Regions from separate parts of the Rothia sp. ZJ1223 genome, predicted to be linked through region 1. Evidence: predicted binding sites of a transcription regulator. Region 1 holds the regulator's gene; the other holds the start of a gene.
The links. Region 1 encodes LexA, which represses DNA repair genes until DNA is damaged. Its sites were predicted from a motif close to TCGAACANNTGTTCGA; they were not measured.
Positions count from the first base shown of each region.

Region 2: a site for LexA is predicted at 10,751-10,766, ahead of uvrA (excinuclease ABC subunit UvrA). Genes of this name have one in related genera too.

Region 1 is NZ_JAFEUT010000003.1:28,919-44,065, reverse strand. Features, by position in the region: gene JTP09_RS04515 (ATP-dependent DNA helicase) at 1-1,476, shown strand, start outside; gene lexA (transcriptional repressor LexA) at 1,657-2,367, opposite strand; gene JTP09_RS04505 (LysM peptidoglycan-binding domain-containing protein) at 2,590-3,081, shown strand; gene JTP09_RS04500 (histidinol-phosphate transaminase) at 3,111-4,241, shown strand; gene hisB (imidazoleglycerol-phosphate dehydratase HisB) at 4,312-4,935, shown strand; gene hisH (imidazole glycerol phosphate synthase subunit HisH) at 4,938-5,612, shown strand; gene JTP09_RS04485 (hypothetical protein) at 5,613-5,780, shown strand; gene priA (bifunctional 1-(5-phosphoribosyl)-5-((5-phosphoribosylamino)methylideneamino)imidazole-4-carboxamide isomerase/phosphoribosylanthranilate isomerase PriA) at 5,852-6,586, shown strand; gene JTP09_RS04475 (SseB family protein) at 6,586-7,476, shown strand; gene JTP09_RS04470 (DUF1844 domain-containing protein) at 7,587-8,015, opposite strand; gene infC (translation initiation factor IF-3) at 8,383-9,045, shown strand; gene rpmI (50S ribosomal protein L35) at 9,247-9,441, shown strand; gene rplT (50S ribosomal protein L20) at 9,564-9,947, shown strand; gene JTP09_RS04450 (hypothetical protein) at 10,194-10,394, shown strand; gene JTP09_RS04445 (NAD(P)H-dependent oxidoreductase) at 10,478-11,155, opposite strand; gene JTP09_RS04440 (RNA methyltransferase) at 11,344-12,288, shown strand; gene JTP09_RS04435 ((deoxy)nucleoside triphosphate pyrophosphohydrolase) at 12,291-12,758, shown strand; gene JTP09_RS04430 (hypothetical protein) at 12,795-13,154, shown strand; gene JTP09_RS04425 (hypothetical protein) at 13,154-13,351, shown strand; gene pheS (phenylalanine--tRNA ligase subunit alpha) at 14,048-15,147, shown strand, end outside.
Region 2 is NZ_JAFEUT010000001.1:219,395-234,541, forward strand. Features, by position in the region: gene gap (type I glyceraldehyde-3-phosphate dehydrogenase) at 1-570, opposite strand, end outside; gene whiA (DNA-binding protein WhiA) at 1,059-2,030, opposite strand; gene yvcK (uridine diphosphate-N-acetylglucosamine-binding protein YvcK) at 2,147-3,160, opposite strand; gene rapZ (RNase adapter RapZ) at 3,160-4,041, opposite strand; gene uvrC (excinuclease ABC subunit UvrC) at 4,140-6,203, opposite strand; gene JTP09_RS01040 (1-acyl-sn-glycerol-3-phosphate acyltransferase) at 6,326-6,997, opposite strand; gene JTP09_RS01045 (HAD hydrolase-like protein) at 7,152-7,847, opposite strand; gene uvrA (excinuclease ABC subunit UvrA) at 7,851-10,721, opposite strand; gene JTP09_RS01055 (MBL fold metallo-hydrolase) at 10,854-11,534, shown strand; gene JTP09_RS01060 (formate--tetrahydrofolate ligase) at 11,649-13,358, opposite strand; gene JTP09_RS01065 (ABC transporter ATP-binding protein) at 13,524-15,147, opposite strand, start outside.

The DNA of each region.
Region 1 (15,147 bases):
GGTGTGAGCGATAAAGCTTGGCGTCAGGTTTCAGTTAGTTCAGCTGAATGCTTGGGGCGCAAATGCCCCTTGTCTGAATCGTGTTTTGCTGAGATGGCGAAGACGCGCGCTAATGAGTCTGATATTGTCATTACCAACCATGCCCTCTTAGCGATTAATTCCTTTGAGGGTATTGGGGTTTTACCCGAGCATGACACCGTCATCATCGATGAGGCACACGAGCTTGCCGACCGCGTGACCGGGGCAGTGACTGGTCTTCTCTCGCCGGTTATGGTGCAAGCTGCCGCCCGCAGCCTTAAGAAGAACACCAAAGCAGAATCTGCGCCCCTTGAAACGGCAGCTCGTAACCTCGAAACAGCGTTATTGGGCGTGCCCGCAGAACTACTGCCCCGAGGGTTACCCGAACGTATCGCTCATGCAATGAGCCAGGTGATGGATGCTGCGCGCACCGCTTTGTCAGAGACTAAGAGCGATGCAAAAGATTCTGATGCTGGTCGTCAGCTTGCCAGAGCGCGTCTCACCGAAGTCATGGAGCTCTCTGAGCGGATGCTCAACGCTGACGAGAAATACGAAGTTATTTGGGTATCTCGTGTGGGATCCTGGGAACCTGGGCGCGGTTACGTCGCTGCTTCAGATACTGACCCTGCAACACTTCACGTAGCGCCGTTGTCTGTCGCCGGACGCCTGAGAGAAGGTCTGTTCGAAGACCGCACGGTGGTACTTACTTCGGCAACGCTGACGGTTGGTGAGTCTTTTGATTCTGTTGCCGGTGCTCTGGGACTGCAGGGCGCTGGTGCGCCTCGTTGGGAGGCCGTGGACGTTGGCTCTCCTTTTGACTACCCCAAGCAGGGTGTTCTTTACCTGGCTTCTGACCTGCCTAAACCTGGGCGCGGTGTATCGGAGGAGCAGCTTGAACGCGTCCTTGAACTGATTCAAGCTTCGCGCGGTGGCGCGCTCGGGCTTTTCTCCTCGAAGCGAGGAGCTGAGTTAGCTGCCGAATACGTTCGAAAGAGAACTGACCTCAATATTCTGGTACAGGGTGAATCTTCTTTGCGTGCCCTTGTTAAAGAGTTCGCTGAGGACACAGACTCGTGTCTGTTCGGCACCATGAGTTTGTGGCAGGGCGTTGATGTTCCGGGTGATGCGTGCCGTTTGGTCATGATGGATCGTATTCCGTTTCCACGCCCCGATGACCCCCTATCAGCGGCGCGTTCACGGTCTGTGGCGCAGGCTGGCGGTAATGGGTTCATGGCAGTCTCTGCCTATCACGCAGCGATTCGTATGGCGCAGGGAGCTGGACGTTTAGTGCGCTCGGTGAATGACCGCGGGGTTGTGGCGGTGCTCGACTCGCGTATTGCTACTCAACGTTATGGTTCCTACTTAGTCAAAGCGCTACCACCTTTTTGGACGACCCAAAACAAGGACCAAACGGTGGGTGCTTTGCAGCGGTTAGCGGCGACCATTGAACCCTCTTAGGCGGTACCCTACGCCAGAGTAACTCTGGCGTTCCCTCATAAATAAGAGGCGTTACCGCTTGAACCTACCCGCAGGTACGGGTGCTCCTTACAACGCCGATAGGTTCACACAACAAAACCCCGCTCAGGCTTATCTGATGTTGCAGATGGGCCAGAGCGGGGTTTGTTGCGTGAAATGTTTTTACAGGCTACGCAGTACCGAAACGACTTTGCCCATAATAGTTGCTTGGTCGCCGAGAATAGGCTCGTACTGGGTGTTTTGGGGAAGAAGCCAGGTATGACCGTCGCGCTGGCGGAAGGTTTTCACGGTTGCCTCATCATCGAGGAGCGCGGCTACGATATCACCGTTATTGGCGGTGCTCTGTGAACGCACTACCACCCAGTCGCCATCCATAATAGCGGCGTCAATCATTGAGTCGCCTCGTACTTTAAGCATGAAGAGCTCGCCTTTGCCGACCAGCTGGCGGGGGAGGGAAAGCACATCTTCAACATTTTGTTCAGCGGTGATAGGGGCACCCGCTGCAATGCGACCCATCAGTGGCACTCGCGCGAGGGATTCATCAGCTGATTCAAAAGTGGGGAGCTGGGGCAGAGTAATAACTTCTGCGGTCTGTTCGGTAGTTGTACCTGGCTCATAGTCTAAGACCTCGATAGCGCGCGGACGCTTGGGGTCACGCCTGATGTAGCCCATCTTTTCAAGTCGTGCCAGCTGATGAGTAACAGATGAAAGAGAAGCTAGACCAACGATATCGCCAATTTCACGCATGGACGGCGGGTAGCCCTGCTCATTAATCGAGGTGGTGATTGCCGTCAAGATTCGGTGTTGACGGGTGGTCAGCGGGCGTCTGCGGTCGGCGGGCTGGCCGTGCGGAAAATCTGCAGTGTTGCTCACGGTCTACCTCGTTTCTGTTGGTCTTATCTGGCATAGAGGTTGCTGTCTTTGCCCTGTTCTGACAGGAATCAGGTGCTATGTACCTTGGTCTTAGCCTATGCTACTTTTATTCGAAAACCAAACATTTGTTCTAATTTTCCTCGACTATATTCGAATTTTCTGATAGAACATATATGCGAACTTCGAACAAAAGTTCGAATATTAAGTGTTGAGGAGTAGATCATGAGCAGCGTAGTGATTCAGCGTCCGGTGCGCCCAGGTACCGCATTTTCTCGTGCCCATGCAGTTTTCGAACGCCCCCGCGCGTCCGCGCCGCAGAGCCCGGTTCAGCTTAAGGTCATCAAGCCCGCGCGTGCCCTGCCTGCTCAGAGGACTCCACGAGCTGAGCAGCCTATAATGCCCCACGTGGAACGACCCCGTCCGCGTTTTGGTGTGCGCCGTCTTGCGCTGATGACTCTGGCGGCACTGGTGGCTTTGGGTGCTTTAGCATTCATTGTCCCTCGTGATGCCCAGGCGGGGGAGAGTCTTCGGGTATCTGAGGTTTCATACACCCTCACTGTGAAGCACGGGCAGTCTCTATGGGAAATTGCTCAGCAGGTGGAGCCCGAGCGCGATACTCGCGATGTGATGTCAGAGATTATGAAAATCAACGGGCTGACAGACACCGCTCTCTCAGCTGGCCAAGATTTGGAAATCCCTGTCACAAATCATTAATTGCTTTGATACACCGGTAGACTATCAGCGTGAGTGATGCATTAGACGCTATGAATAAGTTGCCGATTCGTGAAGACCTGCGGGGTCGTTCACCCTACGGCGCCCCCATGATTGACGTTCCGGTTACCCTCAACGTCAATGAAAATACGCATCCCATGCCGCAAGAGGTCATTGATGCTATTGGTCGAGAGGTTACTCAAGTAGCCTCTGCGCTTAACCGTTACCCTGACCGTGAGTTCGTGACCCTGCGCGAGGAGCTTGCCTCATTCTTAGGTCACGGCATCAGCCCCGAACAAGTTTGGGCTGCCAATGGCTCTAATGAAATTTTGCAGCAGTTGTTTCAGGTATTTGGCGGACCGGGCAGAAGCGTCATGAGCTTCGTGCCCACTTACTCCATGTATCCCTTGCTTGCTGATGGCACCAATACTAGCTTCATCGCCGGATCTCGTGCCGAGGATTTTTCACTTTCTGCGATTTCTGCCGTTGAGCAGGTGCGAGAGCATCAGCCAACCATCGTTGTGCTGTGTTCCCCTAACAACCCCACCGGCACCGGTCTGGGGCTTGAGGTTATCAAAAAGGTGTATGAGTCACTGAGCGAGTATAACGGCATATTGATTGTCGATGAAGCCTACGCTGAGTTCGCCCAAGACCCCGAGCAGACTGCCCTTACTCTGCTGCCATCCCGCCCTAACCTTGTTGTTACCCGAACCATGAGCAAGGCATTTGCCTTTGCGGGGGTGCGTTTGGGCTATTTTGCCGCTGATCCTGCCATCGCGGACGCCGTCCGTTTGGTACGGCTACCCTACCATCTCTCAAGCGTCACTCAGGCAACTGCTATTGCCGCTTTGCGTCATCGCACTCAACTACTTGCCAACGTTGAAGATATTAAGGTCGCCCGCGATCGCATCGTCCAAAGACTCACTGAGTTGGGACTGTCACCTGCAGCATCTGATTCTAACTTCGTCTTTTTCTCGGGCTTACAGGATGAAAAAGCCGCCTGGCAGTATCTGCTAGACAGAGGGATCCTGGTGCGAGATAACGGTATTCCCGGTCACCTGCGGGTCACCGCTGGAACGCAAGAAGAAACTACTCAATTTTTGCAGGCGCTTGAAGATTACCTGGTTGAAACGGGTGCTTACACGCGCGCATCAGATCACTAACCCGCCGACCACTATTGATGGATTCTTGAGCGTGTTATAGAACCGCTTAAAATCGAAAGAAGGACTAATCATGGCTCAGACCTCCACAGGCATTGGCCCACGCACCGCATCGATGCAGCGCACTACCAGCGAGTCTTCTATTAGTGTTGAGATTAACCTCGATGGTACCGGCGTTTCTACCATCGATACTTCGGTGCCTTTCTACGATCACATGCTCACCGCCCTCTCGAAGCACTCATTGATTGATATGAATATCAAAGCAACCGGTGATACTCATATCGATGTGCATCATACGGTGGAGGATACCGCTATTGTGCTGGGCGAGGTGCTCAAACAAGCGTTGGGAGATAAGGCGGGAATCCGCCGTTTTGGTCAGGCAATAGTTCCCCTTGATGAAGCTATCGCCTCGGCGGTCGTGGACATTTCGGGTAGACCTTATCTCGTGCATAGCGGCGAGCCAGATGGTTTTGAATTTCATCTGATTGGCGGTCATTTTACCGGTTCTATGGTGCGCCACCTCTTCGAGGCTTTCGCTTACCACGCCGGCATTTGCCTGCACATCAATGTTTTGGGCGGACGCGACCCCCACCATATTGCCGAGGCTGAGTTTAAAGCGCTAGCGCGAGCACTGCGCCAGGCTGTTGAGCCTGACCCGCGTCATAAGGACATTCCTTCTACGAAGGGCGCTCTCTAACGATGACTGTTGATGATAAGCCAACGGTAACCGTGCTTGATTACGGTGCCGGTAATATTCGCTCCGCCGTTCGCGCCTTAGAAGAAGCCGGGGCTATTGTTCGTCTTTCACGCGCTGAGGCTGATGTTTTGGGTGCTGATGGTCTAGTGGTGCCCGGTGTTGGTGCTTTCGACGCTGTTATGACAGGTCTCAAACAGGCTGATGCCCTGCGTATGATTGGTCGCAGGGTGGCGGGCGGACGTCCGGTGCTTGGTATATGCGTGGGTTTGCAGGTGCTTTTTGAGCGCGGTGTTGAGCACGGTATTGAGTCTGAGGGTATGGGTGAGTGGCCCGGCACTGTCGAGAAACTCAAGGCTGAGGTTGTACCTCACATGGGGTGGAACACCGTTGAGGTGCCTGAAGGCTCAACCCTGTTCAGGGGCATTGAGAGTGAGCGTTTCTATTTTGTGCATTCGTACGGTGTGCAACGGTGGGAGTTTGACCAGAACAATGAGTCGATGGTGCCCCCTCAAGTGACCTGGTCACACCACGGTGCTCCTTTCATCGCTGCTGTTGAGAACGGGCCGCTGAGCGCAACCCAGTTTCACCCCGAAAAATCGGGGGATGCAGGTATCGCCCTTTTGCGTAATTGGGTTGGCTCCCTTCCGCGTACCGGCAGATTGAAGGAGGGCATCTAGGTGAGTCCCACAGTTTCAGCACTGGTTTTGATGGTTTTTGGTTTTTTCCTTTTGGGCGGAGCTTTTTCTTTTTATCAGCAGAAGCTACCTATCGTAGCTACTGCTGTTGTTGCCCTCTTAGGTTTGGTTGTTCTCGTCTACGGCGGGTACGTTCTTTTTAATTATTAGTAGATGGGTACCCAGTGCTCCCGCGAGTGGGGTGGGTATCTATGAATAGTTTTCTCGCTAAGGAGTTAAACATGAATAAAAGACTCGAACTGCTGCCGGCAGTGGATGTAGCTGATGGTCAGGCTGTGCGCCTGGTTCAGGGTGAAGCTGGCTCAGAAACAGGTTATGGCGATCCTGTTGAAGCGGCTCTGGCATGGCAGAATGCTGGTGCTGAGTGGCTTCACCTCGTTGATCTTGATGCGGCATTTGGTAGGGGAGATAATCTCGATGTTCTCCAGCGAGTTGCAGCTGCCCTTGATATTAAGATTGAGATGTCAGGTGGTATTCGTGATGATGAGTCTTTGGAACGTGCGCTGAGCCTCAAGCCTGCCCGTATTAACTTGGGTACTGCAGCCCTTGAGAATCCTGAGTGGACCCGTCGCGTCATTGCTGAACATGGTGATGTGATTGCTGTGGGCCTGGATGTTCGTGGAACCACCCTTGCTGCCCGTGGTTGGACGAAGGAGGGCGGCGATTTGTGGGACGTGCTTGATCGCCTTGAAGCTGATGGCTGTGCTCGCTATGTGGTGACGGACGTGACCAAGGACGGTACCTTGCAGGGGCCCAACCTTGAGCTTCTGAAGCAGGTTGCTGAACGTACGGATAAGCCGGTTGTTGCCTCCGGCGGTATCTCTAACCTTGAGGATATTCGCGCTTTGCGTGAGCTCGTAGAATACGGGGTAGAAGGTGCCATTATGGGTAAGGCGTTGTACGCCGGTAAGTTCACTTTGGAAGAAGCCCTTGATGTTGCGGGGCACCCCGAGTAATGGCTGAAGAGTTTGCAACTCAGCGTTCTTCATCCCCGCGCCAGCTACCTGCTCATATTGCTGCTCAGCTTGCTAGTGCTGGTCGTGAAACCGATACCGGTGGTCAGCCGTGGGCTGGGCGTAATCTGGGTGAGGGTACATCGCATACTCATCAGTTTCCCGATGATTCAGGTGCTGCGGATGCTCGTTTGCAGTTAGTTCTTGAGGCTTTTGCTGATGGACGCGCGGGTGAGGCTGAGGTGGTTGCTGCCCTTCGTGATACTCGTGTGTTTGCTGCTGTGGTGGCTCAGCTGACTCAGGCGCATGTGACTGATGAGGGGCTGGTCTCTGATAAAGAGTCAGATATGGCACTGGTGAGCATTCAGGCTCCGGACGGTCGTAAGGCGTTACCCCTGTTCACCAGCACTGAGGGGCTGACGAGCTGGCATGAGCAGGCGCGTCCTGTTGCTGCGGATATTCGAAAGACCGCGTTGAGTGCTGTGGACGATGGCAATCAATTATTGGTGATTAACCCTGGTGATGATGTGACGTTCGTGGTGAGACGCCCGGCTCTGTGGGCGCTGGCTAAGGACGAGTCATGGGTTCCTTCCTATTGTGACCCGGAGATTAGCCGTGAGCTGACCGCCTTGGCGCAGGGTATCGGCAGCATTGTGCAGGTGCGTGTATCGAGGGGCGAGGGATCCAACACGGCTCACCGCTCGGGGAAAGTTCTTGACGGTGGCGGCTCTGGCCCTGAGCTGAAGATTACGCTGGTGCTTGCTCCCGGCTTAGACCGTGAAGGCTTGAACACTGTGGTTGGAGCCTACCAGCAAAAGTTGGCGACCTCTCAGGTTATTTCTGACAAGGTCGATTCTGTGCAGATGGCTCTTATCCCTGCGCAGGAGCATTGAGCGCATACAGTAAAACTGCCGGGGCTACTTGATATATCAAGTAGCCCCGGCAGTATGAGTAAGTGCGGTGTCATTACTGTCTGCGTAGGTTGGTGCCTATCTAAGCATGTTTAGAAAACGGGTCCGGTGAACTTTTCGCCGGGGCCGGCTCCGGGAGCATCGGGAATAGTGGATGCTTCTTTGAAAGCCAGCTGTAGAGTGCGCAGACCATCGCGCAGGGGAGCTGCGTGCTGGGAGCCAATCTCAGGGGACGCTGCGGTGAGGAACCCTGCAAGAGCGGTAATGAGCTTGCGGGCTTCGTCCAGGTCTTTGAGTTCTTCTGCGTTTTCATCAGCAGCCAAACCGCACTTGACGGCTGCGGCGCTCATGAGGTGAACAGCTGCGGTGGTAATGATTTCGACTGCGGGAACTTCGGCGATATCGCGCATCTGCGCGTTCACAGCGTCGATTTCTTCGGCAGTGGGTTCGTAGCTTGAGGTTTGCTTAGTCTCGGGGACTGAATCCTCGAAGCGGAAAGCATTCTGATTTTCGTTAGTCATGCTCTAAGAATCTCACAGAGCGCGGGTGGCTCAAAAATTAAGGTCACACCGTATAAAAGTGGGGTGCGTAACTTAAGTCATGGTGTGGGGTAGCAGACCTTGTGAAATCCCTTTAACCTGTGTAAAATATTGAGAAGTTTGCAAGCGAAAGACTAGAGCTTTCCACCTGCTTCAACCTCACGGTTGACGGGTACAGTGGTAAAACATGCCGCTTACAGTAGAGCCTCGTACCTAACTGTAAGACCGGGTTTTGCTTAAGTTTTTGAGCCTTCGCTTGCGCTGCCGCAGGGAAGGCTTTTTTCGTGTGGCAGTTCAAGAATGAAATGTTAAAGGGGTTCGCGCCCCACCCTAGTACAGGAGCTGTGCCATTAGCGATCCACGTATCAATGAAAGAATCCGCGTTCCCGAGGTCCGTCTTGTCGGTCCGGGCGGCGAGCAGGTAGGCATCGTTCGCGTTGAAGATGCTCTGCGTCTGGCGCGCGAATCTGATCTTGACTTGGTTGAAGTCGCACCGAACGCTAAGCCTCCGGTGTGCAAGCTGATGGACTTCGGCAAGTTCAAGTACGAGGCTGCTGTCAAGGCGCGTGAATCCCGCAAGAAGCAGGTCAATTCTGCTTTGAAGGAAATCCGTTTCCGTCTTAAGATTGACACCCATGACTATGAAACCAAGGTGGGTCACGCACGTCGTTTTCTCACCGGTGGTGACAAAGTCAAGGCTATGATTCAGTTCCGTGGTCGTGAACAGCAACGCCCCGAGATGGGTGTGCGCCTGCTTAGGCGTATGGCTACCGACCTGGCAGGGGTTAGCACCGTTGAGTCTAACCCCCGCGTCGATGGTCGCAACATGGTGATGGTTCTTGCCCCGCTTCGCGGCAAGGCAGAATCACGCCAGAATGTAGCCAAGGCATCAGGCGGGCGCAAGGGTCGCGAACGCATTGACACCACCACTGCTACTCCCGTGTCTAACTCTCTGGCAGATGCAATGCCTGAAGAGTTGAAGGCTCAGGCGTCAGCAGAGGAACAGAACTGACAGTCGGTACGCACTTCAATAATCGGGCGTTTACCCATGCCCGGTTGAGTGCTTGGCTGCTAGATACTTCTAATGAAGAAGCGATCGATAAGCCAACCTTTCGAGGTGGCACTTTTGCCCCTTGCGGGTGAAAGCGTCACAAACCAAGTTTCCTGCGCTTTGAAATGAAGATGCAGGCTATACGTAAGGAGAACGGCAGATATGCCGAAGCAGAAGACCCACTCTGGTGCTAAAAAGCGCTTCAAGCTCACCGGTACTGGCAAGGTAAAGCGCCAGCAGGCAAACCGTCGCCACTACCTGGAGCACAAGTCATCACGCGTGACCCGTCGTCTGGCATCAGACCAGATTGTAACCGGTGGTCAGGCTAAAGTCATCAAGAAGATGCTGGGTAAGTAAACCCTTTTGCATCTCGTTGTTGCGAAAGTAAAGTTTTTTCGCACCTAACATTTTTCAAACTCGCTCCTGCTACTGGCATTTTTCTCTAGCCGGTAGGGGACATAAGACGAAGGAGAACACACGTGGCACGTGTGAAGCGCGCGGTTAACGCGCATAAGAAGCGTCGCGTCATTCTGGAACGCGCATCAGGTTACCGTGGTCAGCGATCACGCCTTTACCGTAAGGCAAAAGAGCAGGTCATTCACTCGCTGGTGTACAGCTACGACCACCGTCGTAAAAAGAAGGGTGACTTCCGTCGCCTGTGGATTCAGCGTATCAACGCTGCAGCTCGCGCTGAAGGTCTGACTTACAACCGTTTCATCCAAGGTCTGAAAGCTGCTGAGGTTGAGGTTGACCGTCGTATGCTGGCTGAGCTGGCTGTAAACGATGCAGAGGCTTTCTCAGCTCTGGTTCAGATCGCTAAGGACAACCTGCCTGAAGACACTTCAGCACCCAAGGTTGCCTAAGCATTTGATTTCACAGCTTGAATAAGCTGAAAAAAAGGGGACGCAGCGTCTCTCCTGTTACAGGGAAAGACGCAGCGTTCTTTTTGTTTTCTGGGTTGTGTGATCCGCTCTAAGCGTCCGTGGTCCACTGGACGGTGGATAGGGTAATGACTGTTGTAGAGAGACATAACGGATGGACGTGTGTACACCGACCTTGTGACGGTATATCTCAATGACAAAACCTCATCTTTTTAAGGAGTAGAGATAATGCGTCAGCAGAAGAAAATCAATCCGGGCTATGTAAGTGCTTTGTGGGTATTTTTACCCCTCTTTGGTTTCTTGTACACCATATGGGGTTGGCCGCTGGGGTCTATTTTGACTTTGGTAGTGCCCTATTTTGCGGTGACCCTCGTGCTGACTGTTGTTGCTATTCGTCAGTACCGAGAAGATTGTGACAGAAATAGTTAGAGTTGTTTTTGCGAAAAAAGATGCGGTCTCCGCTCCAGCACGGGGTGGATACCGCATCTTTCTTTACGGTTTACATCGGTAGGCTACGGGGTTAACGATTGTGCCCAGGTAATGACTTCCTCGGCTGGCTTACGGTTTTTGGGCCAGGGCAGATCTTGCTGGCGGTAGCCCAGCGCGAGCATGGTGACGATGCCTTCTTCTTCGGGGTCTAGAATTTTGTGTTCAGCTAGCAGGTTGTTAGCTTTTTGTACGTTGAAGCCTTCAATGGGGCAGGAGTCAATATTGATTAGAGCTGCTGCGGTCATCATATTGCCTAAGGCAATGTAGGTCTGTTTCGCTGCCCAGTCAAAGAGCGCGCGATCAGTGTCTAGTTGCATGTCATCGACCTGAAAGTTTTTGTAGGTCTCAATAGCCTTGGCGTAATCTTCAGGTGAGAGGTTGCGGCTTTCTAGGGAAGCTTGCATGTGCGGACCATTGTAGTGCATATTGCGCTTTGCGAGTAGAAGAACAAAGTGGCTGGCGCTATCCAGCTGTCGGGCTGCGCCCCAGCTAAAGGGCTTGAGCGCTTCTTTGACCTCGGGGTTTTCCAAGACTACGAAACGCCAGCCTTGTCCGCCCACAGAGCTGGGGGAGAGACGGGCGACTTCCAGGATGTAATCCATGTCTTCGCGGGTGATTTTTTTCTCGGGGTCAAAAAATTTGATGGCGCTTCGACGTTCGCTGGCTTCAAGAACTAGGTTTTTGATCTCTTTGTTCTGCACGGAGTAGCTCCTTGTATTATTTCTACGCTGCCCGTAATTGTCATAGGTAGTTTCGCATAACACTGTACAGGGAGTGAATATTCCCTCTCGCGGGTCAGCGCCGCCACAGTTTCGGGGTTGAATTTACGAGAGCGTCCTTGCCCACATACCCCCTCAATGGTGAGCTGAGGCGTGAGAGAATAGAAACTATGGATTTTAGAGAACGCCTTTGCACTCCCGTTATTATGGAAAACCCTCACGCTGATCGCGTGAAAGATATCGCGAAACTTGCTACCCGTACGGGGCGCAATAAAAAGAACCAGTTTTTGGTGGAGGGACCACAGGCGGTGCGGGAGGCTCTCAAAGCTCACCAGCAGCGTCCGGTGCTTGACGCAGTGTACATTACTGAATCAGCCTTTGACCGTCACGATGACATTGTTGAGCTGATGGAAGAAGTACATGGCACACCCACCCCCGAGCAGGGGCGTAAGGTCTTCATGCGTATGGTGACCGACGAGGTGCTGGATGCGATGGCTGAATCCGTTTCACCGCAGGGCATCATTGCTGTGAGCTTCATGCTCGATGTGACTCCTGCTGACATTTGGGGTGCTGAGGGTATCAACCCCCGACTGGTTGCTGTGCTGGCACGTGTACAAGACCCTGGTAATGCGGGCACCATCTTCCGCGCAGCCGATGCTGCCGGTGCTGATTTGATTGTGTGTACCAAGGGCACCGTCGATTTGTATAACCCCAAGGCGGTGCGTTCTACTGCGGGCTCAATCTTTCACGTGTCGGTGATCTCCGGTGTGGATCTTGAAGAGTTTGCTGAGGACGCGAAAGCTCAGGGCATCGGCGTACTGGCAGCCGATGGCTACGGTCGTGTCAATATCTATGATCTCGAAGATGCCGCTGCTGCTCAGCGTTTCGGCGTTGAACTAGAGAAGAAAACTAAGTATGACCTATCGCAGAAAACCATGTGGCTCTTTGGCAACGAAGCCCAGGGGCTGAACGCTGAAGAGAAACGCGCTGCGACCCTTCGCGTAGCGGTTCCCGTACACGGTCAGGCAGAATCCCTGAACGTTGGTATTGCTTCTGCTGTGTGTCTGTACGCTTCGGCTCGTGCTCAGAACGCCACCGGAACGGTAGCGAGCTAATCTTGGTAGAAACGTTCGAAGTTCAGGTAGTGGGTGCAGCAATCGTTGATTCGCTGGAGCACCCCACTAAAATTCTGGTTGGTCAGCGTAGCGCTCCTGAGAAAGTAGCGGGGTTGTGGGAGTTTCCCGGTGGAAAGGTCGATGCCGGTGAGAGCTGCCAACAGGCATTACTGCGCGAGCTGACAGAAGAACTCGGTGTTACAGCTACTTTAGGACGCGAAATTGCCGGGCCTCACGCTCAGGGATGGCAACTCACTGACCGCCATGCCATGCGTGTATGGTTTGCTGAAATTTCAAGCGGTGAACCCCAGCCCCTGCAAGACCACCACGAATTACGCTGGTGCTCGCTCGATCAGTCTCTGCTGAATATCGAGTGGATTCCGGCTGATTTTCCCATCGTAGAGCAGCTGTTGGCTCAGCTTTCAGCGTCCCGCATCAGCATTACCTGTAGCCTTAGCTACGGTGGATAGTAGCACTGAGTAATACCTACACGAGGAAAATAGCCCATGGTTTACCCACCGAATCATAACAACAACCCCTACAACGACGCTTACCAGAATCCTGGCAGCGCGCAGAACGCCTCAGCCTACAATTACCCCGGCTACGGTCAGATGCCGCAACAGTATAATCAGTACGGTCAGCCTATGCCGCAGGTTTTCGAGACTCCGCAGGTAACAGAAAAAATTAAGCGTTCGCAGATTGTTCTGCTAGCAACCGCAGCATTTTTTACTGTAACCAAGCTGTACGACCTGTATAACGGATGGACGTTTGTTCGCGGTGAAGGCGGTAGTTATGTTCCGACTTTGGTAGGTGCCTTGGTCAGCGTTGTCATTGGTCTTAGCTTTTTTGTCAGGTGTTTGGGCTGATGGCTAAACGCAAAAAATCTGGTCGGTCTATCGGTTACATCTTTGCGGGGTTGAGCTTTGCCAGCGCACTGATGCAGAGTTTTGGAGCTTTGCTCATTGAGCCGCTCAACCTGATTTTCTTGCTGGGATGGATTGTTTGCGCGATCATCTGGATTGTTCTGGTTTCATCACGAGAGGTTAGCGCGGCACTGCGCTAAACTCTCTATATACAAAAGGCGAGAGACCCCATAAGGGGTTCTTGCTTTTTGCGTATCATCACGTTCTAAGAAATAGTAATCTGGTTCATAAGGAGCTGGCTGGCATGAAGTCATCACGAAAGCACGAACAGAATACTCAAACAAGGGCAGGACGCACGTCCTTCGGCGAAAAGACCACGCAGTACTTTAATCGACAAAGACCTGAGCGCCACTCCTTTAGCCGTGCGGGGTTTGCAAACCGTAGCGGTGATTGGAGCCGTCTATACCGTTATCAGCAACTTCGTGCTACCGGGGGCAGCAAGGGTGGATACCTGCTCTCTTTAGCCTCGTCATCTATGCATTCCTAACCTATTGGGTAGTGCGAGGTTTGGGGCGGCGTAACGGTACAGCTCGCATGATAGGTTTTCTGATTGCCATCATGTTCGTCATCGTCGGAGGTATCGGATTGGTTGTCAACTGGGGCAATACCTGGACTGTCGCCTCTGCTATCTTTAACCTGGCGCTCGGATCTGCCTGGTTCTTTTTTTGACAGCCGAAGGGATATAAAACAATGCTTTGCCCCCCCCGAGGCTGACTAAGGTTGACCTTGCGCGATAGCCAAGAACAAGACCATCTTCATCACCTGTACTAAACTGTTAACCAAATGCCCTTTGCAAAAGGGTAAGGTACCTATTCGCCAATAAGAAGATGAGTTTGATGACTGATTCTTTGCCTGAGGAAACTCAGAACCCTCGTTCCTATGAGGTTCTAGCTAACCTCACCCAGGTTCTTGAGAACGACCCCAACGGTCTTGAAACAGTGCGCGAGGCTTTCACCGCCGAATACGAACGCGCTGCCCACGAGATCACCGAAAACGCTACTGACTTTGATGAACTCAAACGAATCCGACTTGCCTTCACCGGCGATAAGGGCGCTTTTACTCTTGCTAATAAGCAGATGCGCAACCTCTCCAAAGAGCACAAAGCTGAAGTCGGCAAACTGATGGGGCAAGCCCGCGGACGCCTGGCTAAGGTTTTAGACGCCCGTACTTCCCAGCTTGAAGAGGAACGCGAAGCACGCATCCTGGTTGAAGAAGCAGTGGACGTTACCGCTACCTCTGGTCGCCGTCACGCAGGCGCTCGCCACCCCATTAACGTTTTGCAGGAAAACCTAACCGATATCTTCGTCGGCATGGGCTGGGAAGTCGCAGACGGTCCCGAATTAGAATCAGAGTGGTACAACTTTGACTCCCTGAACTTCAAACCTGACCACCCCGCCCGCGAGCTGCAGGACACCTTCTTCGTTGACCCCGTTGAGAAGCACCTGATGCTACGCACCCACACCTCACCGGTTCAGATGCGCTCGCTGCTTTCACGCGGTGTGAGTCAGGAGCGCCCGCTGTACATTGTCTGCCCCGGTCAGGTCTACCGCACCGATGAGCTGGATGCCACCCACACCCCGGTCTTCCACCAGATCGAGGGCTTGGCAGTTGATAAGGGTCTGACCATGGCAGATCTCAAGGGCACCCTGGAGCACATGGCACGCGCCATGTTCGGTTCGGAGGCGAAGATTCGTCTGCGTCCCAACTACTTCCCCTTTACTGAGCCCTCTGCTGAGCTTGATATCTGGCACCCGGACGCCAAAGGCGGGCCCGCCTGGATCGAGTGGGGTGGCTGCGGTATGGTACACCCTAACGTTCTGCGCGCTGCTGGCATCGACCCCGAAGTTTACTCAGGTTTTGCTTTCGGTATGGGGATTGAGCGCACTCTTATGTTCCGCAACGGCGTAGCCGATATGCACGACATGATTGAAGGCGA
Region 2 (15,147 bases), on a different contig from region 1:
ATCGAGCAGACGCTGGTCTGAGGTGTATGCGTGGATGGTAGTCATCAGACCCTTTTCGATGCCGAAAGCATCGTTGAGAACCTTAGCCATGGGAGCCAAGCAGTTGGTGGTGCATGATGCGTTTGAAACGATGTGCATTGACTCTGAATCGTAGCTGTCATCGTTTACACCCACAACGAAGGTGCCGTCGATGTTCTTACCGGGTGCTGAGATGATAACCTTCTTCGCACCTGCATCGCGGTGAGCCTGAGCCTTGGTACCGTCGGTGAAGAAACCGGTTGACTCGATAACGATATCGATATCGAGTTCCTTCCAAGGCAGGTTAGCGGGGTCGCGCTCAGCCAGAACCTTGATGGTCTTGCCATCTACAGTGATTGACTCATCGTCGAATGAAACCTCTGAATCGAGAGTGCCCATTACTGAGTCGTACTTCAAAAGGTGTGCAAGGGTCTTGTTGTCGGTGAGGTCGTTGAGTGCAACAATCTCAAAGCCTTCTGCGTGAGCCTGAGCTGCGCGGAAGAATGAACGACCAATGCGGCCGAAACCGTTAATAGCTACGCGTACAGTCACTGGATCTAACTCCTCGATATATCAGTGAATAATATGGACGGGATACTCCCAAGTGGAAGAACCCGCTGCCGAACTGGTTCGGTGTCTACCGAACCAAGCCCGTAGTGCAGGCTTACCCGTCCGGTTCACCTTTAACTATACCTTAGATAGTGTGAGTTTGGGTGGTTTTTTGAGGTTTTTTTAGGTTTATACCCGTGTTTACCCGGACAACATGTGCGTTTTTGCGTGGGTTTAGACGGTTTTAAGCCAAAGTTCAGCTTAAAAGCGCCTCCTTTAGGGAGAATGCCGGGGAAATCCCACCTGTTCGCAACTAAGTAGACATGTGGGCTTGTGTGCTCCTCAACCACAAGACCCATGAGCCAAGCAGGCAGGCGCCCCTACTCATTTTCACCCTAGAGCTACAGCTTTTAAACACCAAAGAGGCTGACACCGATAAAAAGTGTCAGCCTCTTTGAAAGCTATCAGCGGGTAAAGCAAATCCTCTCTGCTTAGAGGTGGTGCCCTACACTCGCCTCAGTACCGGGAATACCCAGTTCCATCGCACGCTTGTCAGCCATCGCCAGCAGACGGCGGATGCGCCCAGCGATCGCGTCCTTCGTCATAGGCGGATCAGCCAAACGCCCCAGTTCATCCAAGGACGCCTGCTTGTGGGCTGCGCGCAACTCGCCCGCATAACGCAGATGTTCTGGCACCTGCTCCCCCAAAATCTCAAGAGCGCGCTCCACGCGGGCACCGGCAGCCACCGCCGCCTGCGCTGAACGACGCAGGTTAGCGTCATCGAAGTTAGCCAAACGGTTGGCGGTTGCCCGCACCTCTTTGCGCTGGCGGCGCTCGCGCCAATTCTCAAGGGCGTGATGAGCACCCATGCGTTCCAACAGCACACTAATTGTTTCACCATCGCGCACCACGACGCGATCAACACCGCGCACCTCGCGTGCCTTAGCCATAACCTCCAAGCGGCGTGCCGCGCCCACCAGAGCCAAAGCAGCTTCAGGACCGGGGCAGGTAAATTCAAGGGCGGACGAACGCCCCGGCTCGGTCAAAGAACCGTGCGCCAAAAATGCCCCACGCATCACAGCAGAAGCGTCCTCAACAGAACCGTTAACAACAGCAGGTGGCAAACCGCGCACCGGGCGACCGCGTCCGTCCAACAAACCAGTCTGACGAGCCAGCGACTCGCCCCCGTGATCCACACGCACAATATAGCGACCACCTCGACGCAAACCGCCACCGGTCACCGCCGTAATCTCAGCCTCATGACCATAAAGATCAACAATGTTCTGTTGCAAACGCACAGCAGTTGACTCAAGATCAACCTCAGCCTCAATGACAATACGCCCAGAAACTAAGTGGAGACCGCTCACAAAACGCAAAATTGTAGAAACCTCAGCTCTGCGTGCCGAAGATTTCGTAGCGTCGTAACGAGCTAACTCTTCCTTTACCGATGCGGTAAGAGCCATACCTGGCGTCCTCCAACTCATGTGTGCGGGTGTTCGTGAGTAACGCAGGCGCATATAGGCGCCAACGCATACCGGTCTATTTTATCTGCTTTTACCGCTATGGTGTGAATTAGGTTTCACCCGGCAAATAAATCGCGGTAAGCGGCACCCAGTTTGAGAGAATCGTGAACGCCGGCGGCATTGACCTGATGAACAGATGACCACTGCACAGTAGCACCCCATCGGGCGGCTGCCTCATCAAATACCACCTGGTCGTGAACAGCTGCAGGGTCAGCGATGATTGCGTCAAAGCGAATCTCAGGAGCATAACGGTTCAGCACCGCAAGATGATCCTCAGCACTCATCTCACCGGTCTCATCACTATCGAGCTCTAAATTCATGACCAGGCACTTACGAGCGTCAGAATTACTAATAGCTTTACGGATCTCAGGTAGTAAGAGATGCGGTAGTACCGAGGTCATCCACGAGCCGGGACCCAGAATAATCCACTCCGCCTCATCAATAGCAGCCAATGCCTCTTCACATGCTTCAGCGCCCTCAGGGTGCAATCTGACATCGCGTACATAACGGGACTTCGCTAGCTGTGCCTGCCCGCTAATCTCAGTCACCTGCCCCTGAGGATTATGGTTGGGAGCAACCACCCCAGAAATCACCAAGGGTTGACGGGACATCGGTAACACGCGTCCACGAGCATTCAACAGCGCCCCTGCCCAATCAAGACCAGCCACGGGGTCGCCCAAAAGCTCCCACAAAGCCACAATCAGAAGATTACCCAGGGCATGATTCTCCAGGCTGAAATTCTCGGGAGTGCTCTGATGGTGAAAACGATGCTGCATGACCTGCGACCATGTGCGACCCCACTCAGAGTCATCGCACAGTGCCGAGAGCGCCATACGCAAATCCCCCGGTGGTAACACATCAAGTTCGTTACGCAGAACTCCTGAAGAACCACCATCATCAGCAACAGTCACAACAGCCGTCAAATCATTGGTGACGTGTTTGAGCGCAGCCAAAGACGCGAACAAACCGTGCCCACCACCCAAGGCAACAACTTTAGTACTGATGAAGCCACCGCTCTCCGCTGACCCCAAAGCCTCACGCGCCTGAGGAATCCGGGACGAGACGGACATTATTCTCTACCCATATCTCGATGCTGAACATTCACGTTAATAGTACCCAGAGTACGCAGACGCTTGGCGAGCTCCTCCGTCACCGCAACACTGCGGTGCTTACCGCCGGTACACCCAATAGCAATAGTGGCGTAATGCTTACCCTCACGACGGTAGCCATCAAGCACCGGGCGCAGAGTCTCCACAAAACGCGATACAAACTCTTCAGTACCAGGATTACTGAACACATAGTCTCGCACAGCAACATCCTGACCGGTCTGCGCACGCAACTCCGGAACCCAGTGCGGGTTAGGAATAAAGCGCATATCAACCATCATGTTTGCATCCACCGGCGCACCATATTTAAACCCGAAACTAGTCAAGGTCAGATTCAGCAACTTAGGTCCCTGATGGTTGAACATCTCACGAATAGTGTGCGCTAGCTGATGCACGTTCTTACCCGACGTGTCGATGACCGTATCAGCCTTCATCTTCAAGTCTTCAAAAAGCGCACGTTCTTTAGTGATACCGTCCATAATGCGCCCTTCACCCTGCAAAGGATGCGGACGACGCTGCGCCTCATAACGAGCAATAATGTCTTTGTCTGAAGCATCCATAAAGAGCAGGGTCAGGTCAATATTCTCAGTGCGCAGACGCTCAATAGCACCGGCGATATCCTCATCCAGCTGCATAGAACGTACGTCAATACCCAAAGCCAACTTCGGCAGAGCCTCCGGGGCGTGAGCCACCACCTCCGCCAGCGGCTTGAGCATCTGCGGGGGCATATTATCAACAACGTACCAACCCTCATCTTCGAGAGTATTAGCCGCAGTGCTGCGCCCGGAACCCGAAATACCGGTGATGACAAGAATTTGAGGTTTGAGATCTTTAACAGCTTCCATACCACTTACCTGTTTCTTTTAGCTCGACCATGAACTATCGCTACCCACATCTGGGCACTTCTTATCTTACCTGGCTACCACTCTACCGGCAGCAGGGTTTAGAGAACTTCCCCCGTTGTTAAGTTAACGTCACGAGCCGATACCTTACGGTGAGAACTCGCATCCCCGTTACCGCCTGCCGTTGCCGAAGAATCATCTTCCGCTGTTTCCTGAGCAAAATGAGCCAAAATCTTAGCAGCCATCGAAGGACCAATTCCGCTCACTTCCAACAGCTGCTCCTCACTCGCCTGAGATAACTGCTTGTAAGAACCAAAATGATTGACCAGCTGCTCCCGCTTTGCAGGGCCCAACCCGCTCACTCCATCAAGGCTTGAAGCTAACATCGCCTTGCCACGCTTAGACCGATGAAAAGTAATCGCAAAACGGTGCGCTTCATCTCGAATACGCTGCACCAAATACAACGCCGGTGAAGTACGAGGCAAAATCACCGGAAAATCATCATCAAGTAACCACAGCTCTTCAAGGCGCTTGGCGATACCCACCACATAAATATCGGTAATACCCAGATCACTCAGAGCTGCCTGAGCAGCAGAAACCTGAGGCTGACCACCATCAACCACCACCAGATTCGGCGGGTAAGCAAACTTTACCGGTTCTTTAGCATCGGCATATTCAAGGCTGACCTCGCCACTTGCCCGCGGCGCTTGCTGCCGCTCACTCGCGTCCTGAAGATAACGCTTGAAACGGCGATGAATGACGTCGTACATACTGGCAGTATCATCTCGCGCAGCATCACCGGTAATGGAGAACTTGCGGTAGTCACTCTTCTTCGGCAACCCGTCTTCGAAAACCACCATGGACGCGACCACGTGGGTACCCTGAACGTGCGAAATATCGTAACACTCGATGCGCATCAGTGGATCTGGCAGCTCAAGGCTTTCTTGCAACTCGACTAAGGACGCGCTGCGAGTAGTCAAATCACCAGCGCGGCGGGTCTTGTGCAGGCTTAGCGAATGCTTGGCGTTCTCAGCCACTGTGTGCATAAGTTCAACCTTTTCACCGCGCTGAGGAACAGAAATGCTGACCTTCGCCCCGCGCACACCACCCAGCCACTGCTCCAACTGCTCCTTGTTTTCAGGCAGAGCAGGAACCAAAATCTGCTGCGGAATCTCGTGCTGCTGATGGGCACGCTCCTCATCGGTGTTACCGGCAGCGACCGACGCCGCTACTTCACCGTAGACCTGTTGAAGCAGCTGCTCAATCAGCTCCGCGTCCGTAGAATCCTCAGTCTTCTCAACAATCCAGCCGCGCTGACCGCGAATACGACCACCGCGCACAAAGAAAACCTGAACAGCGGCCTCTAAATCATCTTGGTCATAGGCAAAAACATCAGCGTCCACTGAATCAGCCAGCACCACCGCATTGCGTTCAAAAGCCTTTTCAAGAGCTCCAATATCATCACGAAGACGCGCCGCTTTCTCAAAATCGAACTCAGCGGCAGCACTCTTCATTTCGTCTTTGAGCTGAGCAATGAACTTCTCAGCCCCACCCGCCATAAACTTCGCTAAGTCTTGAGCCAGCTGCTGATGATCTTCACGGGAAATCTTCTCAATGCAGGGCGCTGAACACTTATCGATATACCCCAAAAGGCAAGGACGACCGCTACGTTCAGCCCGGTTAAAGACCCCGTTGGTGCAGGTTCGCACCGGGAAAACCCTCAGCAAAGCATCTAGGGTTTCACGGATCGCCCACGCCTGCGAGTAGGGGCCGAAATAGCGCACGCCTTTCTTCTTCTCACCGCGCATCACCATCGCCCGCGGGTAGCGGTCTTTGAGGGTAATCGCTAGGTAGGGGTAAGACTTATCATCGCGGAAAGCAATGTTAAAGCGGGGCTTATACTCCTTAATCCAGGTGTACTCAAGCTGCAGAGATTCCAGCTCGCTGCCCACAATCGTCCACTCCACTGAAGCAGCAGTGTGTACCATAGCGTACGTTTTAGGGCTGAGGGACTTGACCTGGGCAAAATAAGAGTTCAGGCGGTTGCGCAAGTTTTTGGCTTTACCCACGTAGATAATGCGCCCAAACTCATCGCGAAAACGATACACACCCGGTTGCGTCGGAATCTCTCCCGTTGCCGGGCGGTAGTCTTCGGGATTCGCCATAAAATCTTCTCTCCTCCACTAACCCCGCAGGGTTTTCTATCAACCGCACCAGAACGCACGACTCAGGCTGTACGGGCGGACGCGCCCCTGCACCGATGCTCTTACTGCCCGAAGGCAAATACTTAGCTTACGCCGCCGTCTCGTTCAGCTGAGGGTGAGACGTTATAAACATCTTTACGAGCTTGACCCGAAAGCGCCGCAATCTCATCCATGATGGCTGCTGTAGTCTCTTTACGCTGCTTACCGGTCATTCGCTCCCCCGTCTTCTCAAAGTACAAAGGTTTACCCACACGAACGGTAAAACGGTGGGGGTAAATTTTGTTGGAACCGGGCTTCTGCAGCTTGTCGGTACCAATCAAACCGATGGGAACAACCGGGGCTCCGGTCATGTGAGCCAGCCAAGCAACACCGATCTTGCCCTTATACAAGTAGCCATCACGAGAACGAGTACCTTCAGGGTAGATGCCAAATACGCGGTCCTCATTCAAAACCTCAAGAGCCTTTTCGAGGGCTTTGGTAGCTTCTTTACGGTCCAAACGGTTGACGGGAATGATGTCAATTGCCTCGAACATGGCTTTCATCGCTTTGCCCTTGTAACCTGGGCTATTGATATACTCGCTCTTTGCCAAGAAAGCTACGCGTCGGGGCATGAGAGCCGAAATAAAGATAGAATCCAGAAACGCCAAATGGTTAGATGCCACAATGACGGGCCCCTCAGCGGGGAAGTTCTCCAGACCCGTGATGCGGGCACGAAAAACAGTGCGGGAAAGGCCGCTCACGGTTTTCTGAATCATCTTGTAGTACTGCACAAATCTTCCTTTGAGGTGTTCAGGGCTCGCTCTGCCGTACCCCTAGCATCGTGCCCAGGTAAGAGCATCTGTCTGCACTAACTTTAGAGCAAATTTGGTCGGTACGGGACTATATCGTTGCACTGCCGAGCTCTTGATCTCAGTTGTTGTTCTCTGAAGTTCCTGGGAGCAGTCCACGAACAGTAGCTACCAGTTCATGCGAAGTGCTAGCGATATGCTCAAAATTTTCTTTAAGCTCCACCTCATCCCCATAGCCCCACGTAACTCCCACCGCGGCAATACCGTGGATACAAGCGCCCTCGCCGTCATAGAGCCGGTCTCCCACCATCACAGCAGTGATATCACCATATTCTTTTCGTAGCTTCTCTAATCCGTAGGCGATGATACCTGCTTTATCGGCGGGCATATGAAGGTTCTGCCCGCTGAACTCATCCCGGCTGCCCCCAATTACTTCAAAGTATTCAGCTAGATCAAAGCGACGAACGACCTCTTGCGCTACGTGCAGAGGCTTCTGGGTTGCTACCGCCTGCACGTAACCGGCGTCCTTGAATGCATCAAGTGCCTCGCGGATACCTGGGTAAAGACGCGAGCAATCCAAACCGCTTTGAAGGTAACGCCCTCGATAAGTGGCAATGATGTCAGCGAACTTTTCTTGGGGAACCTCCGTAAAGTGCTCCAGGGAGTAGTGTATAGGCGGACCCACAAACTGTACCAAATCAGCATCACTAGGACGCTTATAACCGTTCTCCACCAGGGCATGGGCAATGCCTTCGGTGATGGATCCAACAGGGTCAAGAATAGTGCCGTCAAGATCCCACAACACAGCGCGTGTCATTGATTAGACCTCTAACATCTCTTTGAGGAAGGCACCGGTGTGTGAGCTCTCTACCAAGGCAACATCTTCGGGGGTTCCCTCAGCGATGACGGTACCGCCACCAGAGCCACCCTCGGGGCCCATATCGATAATCCAGTCAGCACTCTTAATGACATCGAGGTTATGTTCAATCGTGATAACAGAGTTACCCTTTTCAACCAACCCCTGAATCACCATCAGTAGCTTGCGAATATCTTCAAAGTGCAAACCGGTAGTCGGTTCATCAAGTACGTAGATGGAACGCCCGTTGGAGCGTTTCTGCAGTTCAGAGGCGAGCTTGACGCGCTGAGCCTCGCCGCCCGACAGAGTAGTCGCAGGCTGACCCAAACGAATGTACCCCAAGCCCACATCAACCAAGGTATTGAGATGACGGGCGATAGGAGTGAACGCCGCAAAGAACTCAGCAGCCTCAGCCACGGGCATCTCCAAGACATCAGAGATACTCTTACCCTTGTACTTTACTTCCAGAGTCTCGCGGTTGTAGCGCTTGCCGTGGCAGGTTTCGCAGGGCACATAGACATCGGGCAAGAAGTTCATTTCAATCTTCAAGGTACCGTCACCGGCACACGCCTCGCAGCGTCCGCCCTTAACGTTGAAAGAAAAACGACCAGGCTGGTAACCGCGCATCTTTGCATCGTTGGTCTCAGCAAAGAGCTTGCGGATGTTATCAAACACGCCCGTGTAAGTTGCCGGGTTTGAACGCGGGGTGCGACCGATAGGTGACTGATCAACATGGATGATTTTATCCAGGTGATCCAGACCGTCGATGGACTTATGGCGACCCGGCACCTGCTTAGCACCGTTGAGTTTATTGGCTAGAGCGGTGTAGAGAATGTCATTAACCAAGGTCGATTTTCCCGAACCCGAAACACCGGTCACTGCGGTAAGCACGCCAAGCGGGAAAGTGACGTCCACATTTTTCAGGTTATTTTCGCGCGCACCGCGCACGGTGAGGCGGCGCTTCTTATCAATGGGACGACGACTAGCAGGGGTCTCGATACTACGACGACCTGCCATGTAGTCACCGGTGATGGAGCGTTCGTTCTTTAGCAACTCCTTGAAGGTTCCGGAGTGAACTACCTCGCCGCCGTGCTCACCTGCTCCGGGCCCCACGTCAACAATCCAGTCGGCTTCTTTCATGGTGTCTTCATCGTGCTCTACCACGATGAGGGTGTTGCCCATATCGCGCAGCTTAGTAAGAGTTTCGATCAGGCGGCGGTTATCGCGCTGATGAAGACCGATGGACGGCTCATCAAGGACGTAGAGCACACCCACCAAGCCTGAACCAATTTGGGTTGCCAGACGGATGCGCTGGGCTTCACCACCCGAAAGAGTACCGGCAGCACGCGCTAGGTTGAGATAGTCTAAGCCCACATCTAGCAAGAACTGCAAACGAGCATCAATCTCTCGCAGTACCTGCTCGGCGATCTTCTTCTCGCGGGCACTCAGCTCTACGGTTCGTAAAAACTCCAGAGCTTCGCGCATGGGCATTTCGGTAACATCAGCAATAGATTTACCGTTAATCTTGACCGCCAAAATCACGGGGTTAAGACGCGCACCGTTACAGGCGGGGCAGGCGCTTTCGCGCATGTACTGCTGGTACTTATCTTTAGCCCAGTCAGATTCAGTTTCTTCGTGCTTACGCTTGATGTAGGCAACCACGCCCTCAAAACCTGAGGTGTAGCGGCGCTCACGACCAAAACGATTCTTATAAGCAACGGTGACCTTGTAGTCTTTACCGTTGAGGATAGCTTTTTGAGCTTTCTTAGGCAGGTCTTTCCACGGGGTGGTCAAGTCAAAGCCGAGCTCCTCTCCCAAACCCGCTAGAAGGCGCAGCCAGTACTCTGTGGTTGCTTTGCCCTGTGACCAGGGAGTGATGGCACCCTCTGCCAGCGACAGGTCAGTGTTGGGAATCAGTAGGTCTTGGTCGACCTCTAGGCGCGAGCCGATACCGTCACACTGGTTGCAGGCACCGAACGGTGAGTTGAAGGAGAAAGCACGCGGCTCAATCTCTTCAAGCTGAATGGGGTGATTATTGGGGCAGGCCAGGCTCTCGCTGAAGCTCTGACGGCGGTCTGCGGCGTCCTCATCGCGGTCTACGAAGTCGACCAGGACGCGTCCGTGGGCGAGGCTGAGAGCAGTCTCTACAGAATCGGTGAGGCGCTGGGTGATGCCCTCTTTAATCACCAGACGGTCGATTACTACCTCAATGGTGTGTTTGAACTGTTTTTCAAGTTTGGGCGGATCGTTAAGTTGGATCTGTTCACCGTCAACGATGGCGCGTGAGTAACCGGCGGTGGTCAGCTCTTTGAAGAGATCGACAAACTCACCCTTTCGAGCGGTCACCACGGGTGCCAAAATCTGCAGGCGGGTGCGCTCGGGCAGTTCCATAACTTGGTCAACGATTTGCTGCGGAGTTTGGCTAGAAATCAGCTCGCCACATTCGGGGCAGTGGGGGTGACCCACGCGTGCCCAGAGCAGACGCATGTAGTCGTAAATCTCGGTGATAGTACCTACGGTTGAGCGCGGGTTCTTCGAGGTAGATTTCTGGTCGATAGACACGGCAGGTGACAGACCCTCAATGAAATCAACGTCAGGCTTATCTACCTGCCCCAAGAACATGCGCGCGTATGAAGACAGCGACTCCACATAGCGGCGCTGCCCCTCAGCAAAGATAGTGTCAAAGGCAAGCGAGGATTTGCCCGAGCCCGAAAGGCCCGTAAAAACAACCATCGCATCGCGCGGAATCTCAAGATTGACGTTCTTCAGATTATTCTCGCGAGCGCCCTGCACCACGATGCGGGTGAGGTCATTAGGTTTGTGGGTGCTTGCCATGCGGCGCGTCCTCTCATTGCCTATTGGTTTCGAACATATATTCTATCAGCAGAGCGCAAGTGGTGAGCGGTTTATTTTCACGCTCACAGTGAAAGGGGGCATGGCGGTGGTGATGCGCGGTACGGTGGTTGCATGAGCACTTCACAGATGATTTATAACGGTGAACATTACACTATTCGTTCCATTTCGGTTTCTGAGATGGAGAACAATGTCTATCTGCTGACCGCTAAAGAGGACGGTTTGCAGGTTTTGATTGATGCGGCAGATGATGTGGACGCTATTGAGAAGTTCGCGGCGGACGCGCTGGCGCAGGACGTATCGGATGAGGGCGAGCCGGTGGGTGTTGTGGCTATTTTGACTACCCACGGGCATTGGGACCATATTCGCGCTCTGCCCGCTGCTGCGCGTCTCTTTGATGCCACCACTTACGCGGGCGAAGATGATATGGATGCAATTGCCGAGCAGGAGGGCTTCAACGTGGACATGCCGGTAGATAGTACGGTTGTTCACTTCGGAGACATCGCGCTGGAGGCAACCAACCTGGTGGGTCACACTCCCGGCTCCATCATGTACACGCTGACCGATGCTGAGGGCGAGCACCCGGCGTTCCTCTTCACCGGCGATTCCCTCTTCCCTGGCGGTGTAGGCAAGACCAATTCCCCCGAAGACTTCACCTCGCTCATTAGCGATGTGGAGCGAGAAATTTTCGGCAAGCACGCCGATGATGCCGTTGTTCTGCCCGGTCACGGCAAGTCCACCACGGTAGGTAACGAGCGTCCGCACTTGGACGAATGGAAAGAACGCGGCTGGTAAAGCCTCTGACGGAGAGACTCTGCGCGTGGGCGTTGACATAACGCCCACGCGTTGCTTTAAAGACACACGAGGCTGGAAGGACGCCAACGCCCAGTTTATGGACGCCGAGCCTTGCTAGAAGAGCCCCACCATCGTTCCGTTCTCGTCAAAGCCGATGCGCTCTGCCGCCGGGTGCTTGGGTAGTCCGGGCATGGTGCGCATGGTGCCGCAGATAGCGTAGACGTAACCTGCGCCGGCTGCCAGGCGAACCTCACGCACGGGCAGGGTCCAGCCGGTCGGGGCGCCCTTGAGTGAAGCGTCCGCCGAAATGGAGAGATGGGTTTTAGCAATCACCACGGGAAGCTGCCCGTAGCCTAGCTCTTCATACAGCGCCAGCTGTTTGCGGGCGGTGGGCGTTACCTCGATACCGTCAGCGCCGTAAACGCCGATGGCGACCTTCTCTATCTTGGTCTCTAGTGAATCTTCATCGGCGTAAGTGTAGACCAGTTCGCTGGCATCATCGCATGCTTCAGCCACTGCGTCCGCCAACTCGGTAGTGCCTTTACCTCCCTCAGCCACACCGCGATGTACCGCAACGCGGGCACCCGCCTCACGCGCAATCTCAGCAATCGCCTCGTGCTCTGATGCAAAGTCGGTGGGGAAAGCATTGATAGCTACCACCGGTTGAACACCGAAGCTACGGACAATCTCAATGTGTTTGATGAGGTTGGACGCGCCAGCGCGTACGTCCTCAGGGCTTTCAGTCAGCATACCCTCGGGCAGGGGCTTACCGGGAACAATTTTGTACAGACCAGAGTGCGACTTCAGAGCGCGAACGGTGACAACCAGTACCGCAGCATCAGGCTGAAGACCGGAGACCCTGCACTTGACGTTGAAGAAACGCTCAGCACCCATATCTGCACCAAAACCCGCCTCGGTAATCACGTAGTCGGAATGTTCCAGACCCACATAATCAGCTACTACCGAAGAGTTGCCGGTGGCAATATTGCCAAAGGGCCCGGCGTGAATGAGGGCGGGGGTCTTCTCAAGTGTCTGCATGAGGTTGGGGTTGATAGCGTCCTGCAAAATCACCGCCATGGCACCGTCTGCCTTCAAATCTGCGGCGGTCACCGGCTGCCCCTCATAGGTAAAGCCAACGACGACGCGTGCCAGACGCTGCACCAAATCATCGAAGCTGGTGGCAAGGGAGAGAATCACCATGATTTCTGATGCCGAGGTGATATCAAAACCGCTCTCACGTACCACGCCGTCCATGCGCTCGCCCAGCCCAATTACCACGTTACGCAGGGCACGGTCATTCATGTCGATAACCCGTCGCCAGGTAATAGAGCGCGGGTCTAACCCCAACTCGTTGCCCTGATGCAGGTGATTATCAATCATTGCCGCCAGCAGGTTATGGGCAGCCGTGACAGCGTGAAAGTCGCCGGTCAGGTGCAGATTGAGTTTGTCCATGGGGATAATCTGCGAGTACCCACCGCCAGCTGCACCGCCCTTGATACCAAAAGTGGGGCCCATCGAGGGCTGACGCAGGGTGAGCATGGCACGACGTCCAGTGGCAGCCATACCTTGTGCCAACGAGACGGAGGTTGCTGTCTTGCCTTCGCCCAGAGGGGTGGGGGTTACCGCGGTAACCACTACGTACTTTGCACCGCGGGCACGCGCGTTGGCGGCAGTGGTTGTTTCATCGAGTGCAACCTTGGCAACGTACTTACCATAGGGTTCAAGACGTTCGGAGTCGATGCCTGTTTCTTGAGCGATGTCGGTAATCGGATGCAGGGTTGCAGCCTGGGCGATTTCAAGGTCTGAGGGGAAAGGGGTGCTCACGGGGTAACCCTCCATTGGGTCTTGTTACAAGTTTTTTCTGCAACGCAGGTTTTTGTCGCAGCTCACTTATAGTCTAATCGAAAGTGAGCTACGACCCACCGAGTGGATAAAGTTCCCTCCTGCTAAAAACTGCCCGATTCCACAGCAACTAGAGTGCAGCAGATACTATGCCCTAGCAAAAATCTCAGCGGGGCTACCTTCGGCAATGAGCTCACCGTTTTCAAGGAGAACAGCACGGTCAGCGAGGGAGGCGATGCGCGCGTCATGGGAAATAATGATGACTGCCCGCCCCTGCATGACTGCTGCCAAAGACTCCCGCGCATCTGCCAGATCAAGTTGGGTGGTGGATTCATCGAGAATGACCAGGTGCGGGTTTGCCGCCACAATACGCGCCAGGGCAAGCTGCTGTACCTGGTCGCGGGTGAGTTCAAAACCGTTAGCACCAACCTCAGTTGCAAGCCCCTGTGGCACCTCATCAACCCAGTGGGCACCCACAGCGTGCAAGGCGGCAATCTGTTCCTCGGCGGTGACATCCGGTGCTGCGACGGTCATATTATCTGCAAGGGTGCCAGCAAACAGGTGGGCTTCTTGGGTACAGATGAGTAGACGCGGACGTGCGTCCGCCCCGTGGTCTGTGGGGTAAAGACCATTGCCCACCAGGTGGCCGGCAACCGATATGGTGCCTGAATCTGCGGTCAACGAACCAGCGATAAGGCGTGCCAGGGTGGTTTTGCCTGATCCTGAACGCCCCACCAGGGCGAGGCTTTCGCCGGGCTGAATCTCAAGATTAATACCTCTGATGACAGGTTTTTCGGGATTGTAGCCGTAAACCACCGACTGGCAGCTCACGATACTATTCTCCCCACGAGCACTGGCTACAGTATCAGCAACTGATTCTTGATGAACCAAAGACCTGCGGCTCTTTTGCTGCTGCGCCAGGTCGATAACGCCAAAGACCCTGCCCATCGTGACCGACATTTCGCGGAGCTTATCGAGCCAGTACGTGAAGATATCGGCGTTCACACGCATACCAAAGAGCATAATCGATGCGGTGGCGGCATCGCCCCAGCTCGCCCAGCCACGTTCAACGCAGTAGGCACCCCACCCCACCGAAAGCAGTAGGGGCATGTAGGCGTTGAAACCATCGATTGCCCAGTAGGTGGCGCGCAGCCCCACCATTTGCCGGGAGATTCTGAAAACGTCCTCGGTTCTGGCGCTTTGAACCTCTTGACGTGCCTGCACCACCCCGAGTTCACGAATGGTGCTCGCCCCGCGCATATTCTCATTTGCCACCACGGTGAATGCCGACATTGCTTCGGTGCGGTTGAGCGTTAACCTACCGATTTTGGGAAGGAAAATCGAGAGCATAATTGCCATGAGTACGAACATCGGCACGGTCACCAGCCCAATGTAGGGGTTTACCGCGAAGATAGTGGCTGCGGTGAGCAACATGTAGACGGTGATGTACATGAACTCGGGCAAACCTTGCGCCAGGGTTTGGCGAATTGAATCAACGTCATCGGTCAGGCGTGAGAGCAAGTCACCAGCACCCGCGTCCTCGACCGTTTGCGCGTCCAGGGTCAGAGCTGAGCCCACCATGTCAATGCCGAGATCGCGGTTAAGGCGAATACCAATTTTCTGCCCTTGGAAACTCCAGGCGCGGGTAAGTAGCGCACCAGCAACGACAGCGAGCGCGATAGCTGCGATAAAGCCCCAGGGAAATCCGGTGAGGTACCCGAGGGATGCCGCGTCAATGAGCCTGCCGATGATGACAGGAGTAGCAAGGGCG